2 linked regions of the Mariniflexile sp. TRM1-10 genome follow. The protein of the gene in region 1 binds, or shares a complex with, the protein of each later gene. Links are inferred from orthologs where the notes say so. Each region holds a gene or a part of one and is shown in the gene's direction. Other genes may lie near its edges.

The links.
Region 2: the proteins of meaB (region 1) and scpA are in contact, whole or in part, in a crystal structure (PDB 8DPB), measured with the Methylorubrum extorquens proteins. The link is inferred for Mariniflexile sp. TRM1-10 from one-to-one orthologs. Residues at the interface, in SOR26638.1 of Methylorubrum extorquens: Arg20, Ala21, Ala24, Arg25, Thr28, Ser32, Arg33, Arg34, His37, Thr98, Gly99, Gly100, Ser101, Ile102, Leu103, Lys106, Thr107, Ala110, Ala113, Ile114, Asp115, Arg116, Ala118, Phe119, Ile120, Arg121, Pro122, Pro124; in SOR27001.1 of Methylorubrum extorquens: Glu577, Glu578, Asn579, Asp580, Gly581, Arg582, Arg583, Arg585, His596, Ala604, Ser605, Ala608, Asp609, Gly611, Phe612, Asp613, Val614, Asp615, Ile616, Gly617, Pro618, Leu619, Glu625, Arg628, Gln629, Val631, Glu632, Asn633, Asp634, Glu661.

What each region holds. Positions count from the first base shown.
Region 1 is NZ_CP022985.1:949,738-952,989, forward strand. The notes cover bases 333-3,247. They hold meaB (methylmalonyl Co-A mutase-associated GTPase MeaB), read left to right. Parts: upstream 333-1,245; coding sequence 1,246-2,250; downstream 2,251-3,247. Other genes in these bases: CJ739_RS04385 (DNA-binding response regulator), read left to right, coding at 512-991; CJ739_RS04395 (MptA/MptB family glycosyltransferase), read left to right, coding at 2,277-3,247. In the rest of the region: CJ739_RS04380 (hypothetical protein), read right to left, coding at 1-144; more of CJ739_RS04395, read left to right, coding at 3,248-3,252. UniProt on the Escherichia coli protein: Binds and hydrolyzes GTP. Likely functions as a G-protein chaperone that assists AdoCbl cofactor delivery to the methylmalonyl-CoA mutase (MCM) ScpA and reactivation of the enzyme during catalysis.
Region 2 is NZ_CP022985.1:2,740,965-2,744,301, reverse strand. What follows is about bases 172-3,171. They hold scpA (methylmalonyl-CoA mutase), read left to right. Parts: upstream 172-573; coding sequence 574-2,769; downstream 2,770-3,171. Other genes in these bases: CJ739_RS11665 (IS110 family RNA-guided transposase), read right to left, coding at 2,878-3,171; CJ739_RS11675 (hypothetical protein), read left to right, coding at 172-574. Outside these bases: more of CJ739_RS11675, read left to right, coding at 1-171; more of CJ739_RS11665, read right to left, coding at 3,172-3,337. UniProt on the Escherichia coli protein: Catalyzes the interconversion of succinyl-CoA and methylmalonyl-CoA. Could be part of a pathway that converts succinate to propionate.

The sequences.
Region 1 (3,252 bases):
ATTATGGTCTATGGGATAATTGATCATTTTTGATAAGGCCGCCGCCTCTGGTGATACAGGAACGAAACTTTGATTGGTCTCAGTTTGCCCATGGCCCAAATAGGTTACAACCATCAAAATCATGATATAGGCTTTTTTTGTCATTTTATTTAGTTTAAAAGTGGATTTTGCTTGTGAGGTAAAATTAAGTCGTGCCATTAGAAATAAAAATGTAGGGTTTCCCTTTAAAACATAAAGGGCTTTAAAATTTTAATTAAACAAATGCTCGCCGCTAAAATAGTTAATACAGTTGAAAGAGCGGTAAGGTTTATCCTTAAAATTTATAAGGAAAAACCTGTTTTTTTAGTAAGGTTTTTGGCTATTTTAAAAAGACACCCTAAAAACACTATCTAACCTAAACATACACAAGCACATAGCAATTAAAATAACACCCACCAAATATTATGAGGAAGCCAATCAGGAAATAGAATAAGCAGTCAATCATTATACCATTGACCTGGTGTTCTTGGATATGAGCCTACCGGCATCCCTGGACAGAAAGCTTTTTTCCGGTGATGACCTGGGACTGAAACTAAGGTCGTTGTTCCCTAAGGTGAAGATCATTGTGACCACACATTTGAACAACAATTACTGGCTTATCAATATTTTAAAGATGGTAAAGCCTGATGGTTTGATCCTTAAGAACGAGCTAACCTTCCAGAGTTTGACCAATGGTGTCCTAAACGTGCTCAACGGGATCCCATTTTATAGCAGCCCCGTTTTAAAATTGATTAGGCAACATATATCCAACGATTTTGATCTGGACGATATCGATAGAAAAATGCTGTACCATTTATCGCTGGGAACCAAGACCAAGGAACTGCCCGAGGTGGTGGACTTATCACTGTCCGGGATAGAAAGCCGAAAACGGCGCCTAAACCAAATATTCAATAATGAGAAAAAAACGAACAAAGCACTTTTAAAACTGGCCAAGGAAAACGGCTTTCTTTAGCGCCTAAATAAAGCCACCATAAAAACCAATAAAGCATTAATCTAGACATGCAATAAAAGTAGAACAGAAATTGCTATATAATCTTCCTTACATTTGATAAACTCATTGCAAATGCTGATTCTACTATGTCCCTTCTTTTTAATAAAATTATCTTTTTATTCAAAATATAAATCAGTAAAATAAAATACACCCCACAAAACATGGCACATTTTTCACATAATATGTATCTTTAAAACTGGTAATGCTTTATAAAAATGACAAACTATAAACCAAAAAACAGACTAACCGCGCAAGCCTATATTAATGGTGTTTTAAGTGGCGATCGTGTTATTCTGTCTAGAGCCATTACCATTATAGAAAGTAATCTAGAAAGCGACAAAGCACTTGCCAAAACCATTATTCAAGCTATTTTACCTGCTTCAGGAAATTCTATACGCATTGGCATTACGGGGGTTCCAGGTGTGGGTAAAAGTACATTTATTGAGGCTTTTGGCAAACACCTCATAGCGCAAGACCACAAAGTAGCCGTTTTATCGATAGACCCCAGTAGCCAACGTTCAAAAGGCAGCATTTTGGGTGACAAAACCCGTATGGAAGCGTTGAGTACTTTAGAGCGTGCTTACATTCGACCGTCTGCTTCGGGCGAAACCCTTGGTGGTGTTGCCAATAAAACTGCCGAAAGCATGTTGCTTTGTGAAGCGGCTGGTTACGATGTTATTTTAATTGAAACGGTTGGCGTGGGTCAATCTGAAACCGCTGTACATGGCATGACCGATTTTTTCCTGCTGTTAATGCTTGCCGGTGCTGGCGACGAACTTCAAGGTATTAAACGAGGCATTATGGAAATGGCCGATATGCTGGTTATTAATAAAGCGGATGGTGACAATATTGAAAAAAGCGACATGGCTTGCCAACAATACCAAAATGCATTGCATATTTTTCCACCATCGGAATCTGGCTGGGAAACGGTGGTTACAACGGCATCGTCTACAAAGAACACAGGTATTGATACCGTTTGGAATACCATTCTAAACTACCGGGAATTGGTTACCGCAAATGGTTATTTTATTAAAAACAGGCATCGCCAAAACATTCGTTGGATGTATGACACCATTAACAACGAATTAAAACAGCTCTTTTACGGTTCGGAAGACATTACAAATCAGCTTTCCATTTTAGAAAAAGATGTTATGTCCTCTAAAATATCTCCATTAAAAGCAGCTGAACATGTAATTGAAATGTTTAAAAAGCGACTCTAATAAATTTTAATAAGCATTTATTGAACATGCCATTAAACCTAAGCGCATTAAAGCGAAACAACATCCCTTTATTATTGGCGATTTCCTGTGTGCTCTTCTACTTTGCATTTGCCTATAATTTAGTGCGAACTGACTATATAAAACTGATAATGCTTTATGCGGCTTTGTTCTTTTTATTTTATAAACTGGTACATCTTTTAAAATCACAGATTGCATTTTTAACTTGGTTAGCCTTTATTTTTAGAGCCATTTTTATTTTGGCCATACCAAATCTATCACAAGATTTTTACCGTTTTATTTGGGATGGCAGAATGCTTTTAGAAGGTTTCAACCCTTATTTGCACACCGTAGAGTCGTTTATGAGTATGGGCAAATTCCCTATAGCACAAGCTCAAGAATTGTACAACGGCATGGGCGAACTTAACGCGAGCCACTTTACCAACTACCCGCCTTTAAATCAATTATGTTTTGTTATTGCAGGTTTATTTGCAGGAAAAAGTATTTTAGGTTCGGTGGTGGTGATGCGCTTACTCATTATTGCTGCCGATTTTGGCACGCTCTTTTTTGGAAAAAAGCTATTGGAAAAATTAAATATTCCTGTTTACAACATCTTTTGGTATGTTTTGAATCCGTTTATTATCATAGAACTAACGGGAAATCTCCATTTTGAAGGGGTGATGATTTTCTTTTTAGTTTGGAGTTTGTATTTACTTCATATAGGAAAATGGCAATTTGCTGCCATTACTTTAGGTTTATCCATTTCGGTAAAACTAATTCCTTTACTATTTCTGCCTTTGTTTTTTAAGAGGTTGGTAAAAAGCAAAGAGGTTTCGACTTCGCTTAACCAAAAAACAGATGACAAGATTACTTCGCCATTACCTCCTCCCAACAACGGATTAAGAAAACGAACCCAACTGATTGGTTTTTATAGCATAACACTACTTACAACCGTCTTATTATTTCTTCCTTTTTACTCAAAACAATTCATATATAATTATACAA
Region 2 (3,337 bases), 1.8 Mb from region 1 along the record:
CATAGCCAAAGACGTTAAAAGCTGGATAGAAGTTAGCGATATTGAAGACGTTCGAGGTAAATATCATTTTTTAACCGAAGACCAAATAAAAATTTATTTACCAGACACTTTTAAAAAATATTCAAGAGCTGGATACGAAAAGCTTTTAGACTCTTTAGCGAGTAAAAAAAATTACGAACTGGAAATAAAACGCCTGGAGTTTTTACGCAATATGGAAGGCAATTTTCATATCTTTTTTGATGAAGAAACCCGTTCCACCTACACCATTAACACCATGCCGTATATGCCAATGCACAAAGGTGACGCGCAGTATATTTTAGGCATGATTTCCATGAATAACGATAAAATTTCAAGAACAACCGATTTAGAATTTACCAAAATCACCGCAAAATACAGTGCCAATGCCTGTACTCAAATTTTTAAGGCAATCCATAAAATCGAAAACAAAAAAAAACAACTCACAAGTTTCAATTCATCATACATCGTATCTGCAAATAGCAAAACTATTTACATACAATTATTAACAGGTTTTGATGTGAATTTCGACCCGTTTTTACAAAAAATGATATTATAATGTCTAGAAAAAATCTTCAGCATATTAATCTAAAGACCGAAATCGGGAAACCAAAATCAGAAGCTTCTGAAACTTTTGTTACAGCTGAAGGGATTGACATAAAATCAACTTATTCAAAACAAGACATTGAAAATTTAGAACACCTCAACTTTGCTGCTGGCATAACCCCAAACCTTCGCGGACCGTACAGTACCATGTATGTTCAAAAACCATGGACTATTAGGCAATACGCAGGGTTTTCAACTGCTGAAGATAGCAATGCTTTTTACAGACGCAACTTGGGAGCAGGACAAAAAGGACTTTCGGTAGCCTTCGATTTAGCAACACACAGGGGTTACGATAGCGATCATGAGCGTGTTACGGGCGATGTTGGAAAAGCAGGTGTAGCCATAGATTCGGTGGAAGACATGAAACGGCTTTTCGACCAAATTCCACTCGATAAAATGAGTGTCTCCATGACCATGAATGGCGCTGTTTTGCCCATTATGGCATTCTATATAGTGGCAGCACAAGAACAAGACGTTAAAACAGAACAACTTTCCGGCACCATTCAAAATGATATTTTAAAAGAGTTTATGGTGCGTAACACCTATATCTACCCACCTAAACCATCCATGAAAATCATATCGGATATTTTTGAATACACTAGTAAAAATATGCCAAAATTCAATAGCATCAGTATTTCGGGATATCATATGCAAGAAGCTGGTGCCACTTGCGATATTGAATTGGCATACACATTGGCTGATGGCTTAGAATATATAAGAAAAGGGTTAGACGCTGGCATGGATATAGACATGTTCGCCCCTCGCCTTTCGTTCTTTTGGGCCATTGGCATGAATCATTTTATGGAAATTTCCAAAATGCGGGCTGCACGCATGCTATGGGCAAAATTGGTAAAACAATTTCATCCTAAAAACGAAAAATCGTTAGTTTTAAGAACACATTGCCAAACCTCTGGTTGGAGTTTAACAGAACAAGACCCTTTTAATAATATAGCCAGAACCACTATTGAAGCCGCTGCAGCTGCTTTTGGCGGCACGCAAAGTTTACACACCAACGCTCTAGACGAAGCCATTGCGTTACCAACCGATTTTTCGGCACGAATTGCCAGAAACACACAACTTTTTTTACAAGAAGAGACTAAAATCACAAAAACGGTCGACCCCTGGGCGGGCAGTTTTTATGTTGAAAAATTAACCCATGATATTGCCCAAAAAGCATGGGCACTTATTGAAGAAGTTGAAGCACTTGGTGGTATGACCAAAGCTATTGAAGCAGGCATTCCCAAAATGCGTATTGAACAAGCAGCAACAAAAAAACAAGCACGTATTGACTCCAATCAAGATATCATTGTGGGCGTCAATAAGTTTAAACTTAGTAAAGAAGACCCCATAGTAACACTTGAAGTTGATAATGAAACGGTACGCAGACAACAAATTGAGCGTTTAAACACCATTAAAGCTGAAAGAAATTCTGAAAAGGTAAACATAGCCTTATCAAAATTAACAGAAGCGGCTAAATTTTATGTAAATTTGAATAATAAATCTGGGCAAGATTTTACATCTAAACTAAAAGATTCCCAACGTCGTGAGAATGAGAATTTATTAGTTTTAGCTGTTGAAGCAGCTCGAGAACGTGCCACATTAGGAGAAATTAGTGACGCACTTGAAGTGGTATTTGGACGTTATAAAGCTGAAATAAAATCGTTTTCTGGTGTGTATAGCAAAGAAATAAAAAATGACGCCTCGTTTAAAAAGGCACAAGAATTAGCCGATATTTTCGCCAAACAAGAAGGGCGAAGACCCCGTATTATGATTGCTAAAATGGGACAAGACGGTCATGACCGTGGTGCTAAAATAGTTGCTACAGGTTATGCCGATGTCGGTTTTGATGTCGATATTGGTCCCCTTTTTCAAACACCACAAGAAGTCGCAAAACAAGCCATCGAAAATGATGTGCATATTCTAGGTATTTCATCGCAAGCAGCAGGACACAAAACACTTGTACCTCAAGTTATTGGGGAACTTAAAAAATATGGTCGCCATGATATTATGGTTATTGTTGGTGGTGTCATACCAAAACAAGACTACCCATTTTTACTAGATGCAGGTGCCACAGCCATATTTGGCCCAGGTACCAAAATTAGTGATGCAGCCATTGATATTTTAGAGATTTTAATAGAGGCTAAATAAAATGGGGCTGTATAAAAAGTCTAGTTCCATGTCATATTAAGCTTGTCGAAATATTTTAACTTACTGGTAATCAATATCGGTTTCGACAAGCTACCATTGACGTATTTGCTAAACCGCTGTTTTATAGCTAATTGACAAACCAAGTTCTCTTGCCATTTTCATAATGTTCTTTTGTTTATTAAACAAGATCTTCTCCTCATAATCTTTGATTCCCTTCTCTACATATGACAGTCCTTTAACAAATAGCTTCCAATAGAGCTCTGCCAGTTTTCTTGCCATTGCCTTTATTGCCGGTGATGCCCCTTTCTTTGCCCTTATCTTTCTGCCAAAAGCACCCAATGCAATTTTCTTGCTGTTGAGCAGGCTCGTGGCCGCTTGCTTAAATATCAGGCCGGCCTTTGGTTGTCCTTTAGCCTTATAGTTTTTTTTCATCTTGCCCGAATGGTGCTGTTTTGGCGCCAGTCCCAACCAGGAAGTAAAATGCTTTTCTGTTTTCCATTTATGTAAATCAGTCCCTATTTCCGATAGGAGCTGCATCCAATTATAATCTGTTATACCGGGTAGGACC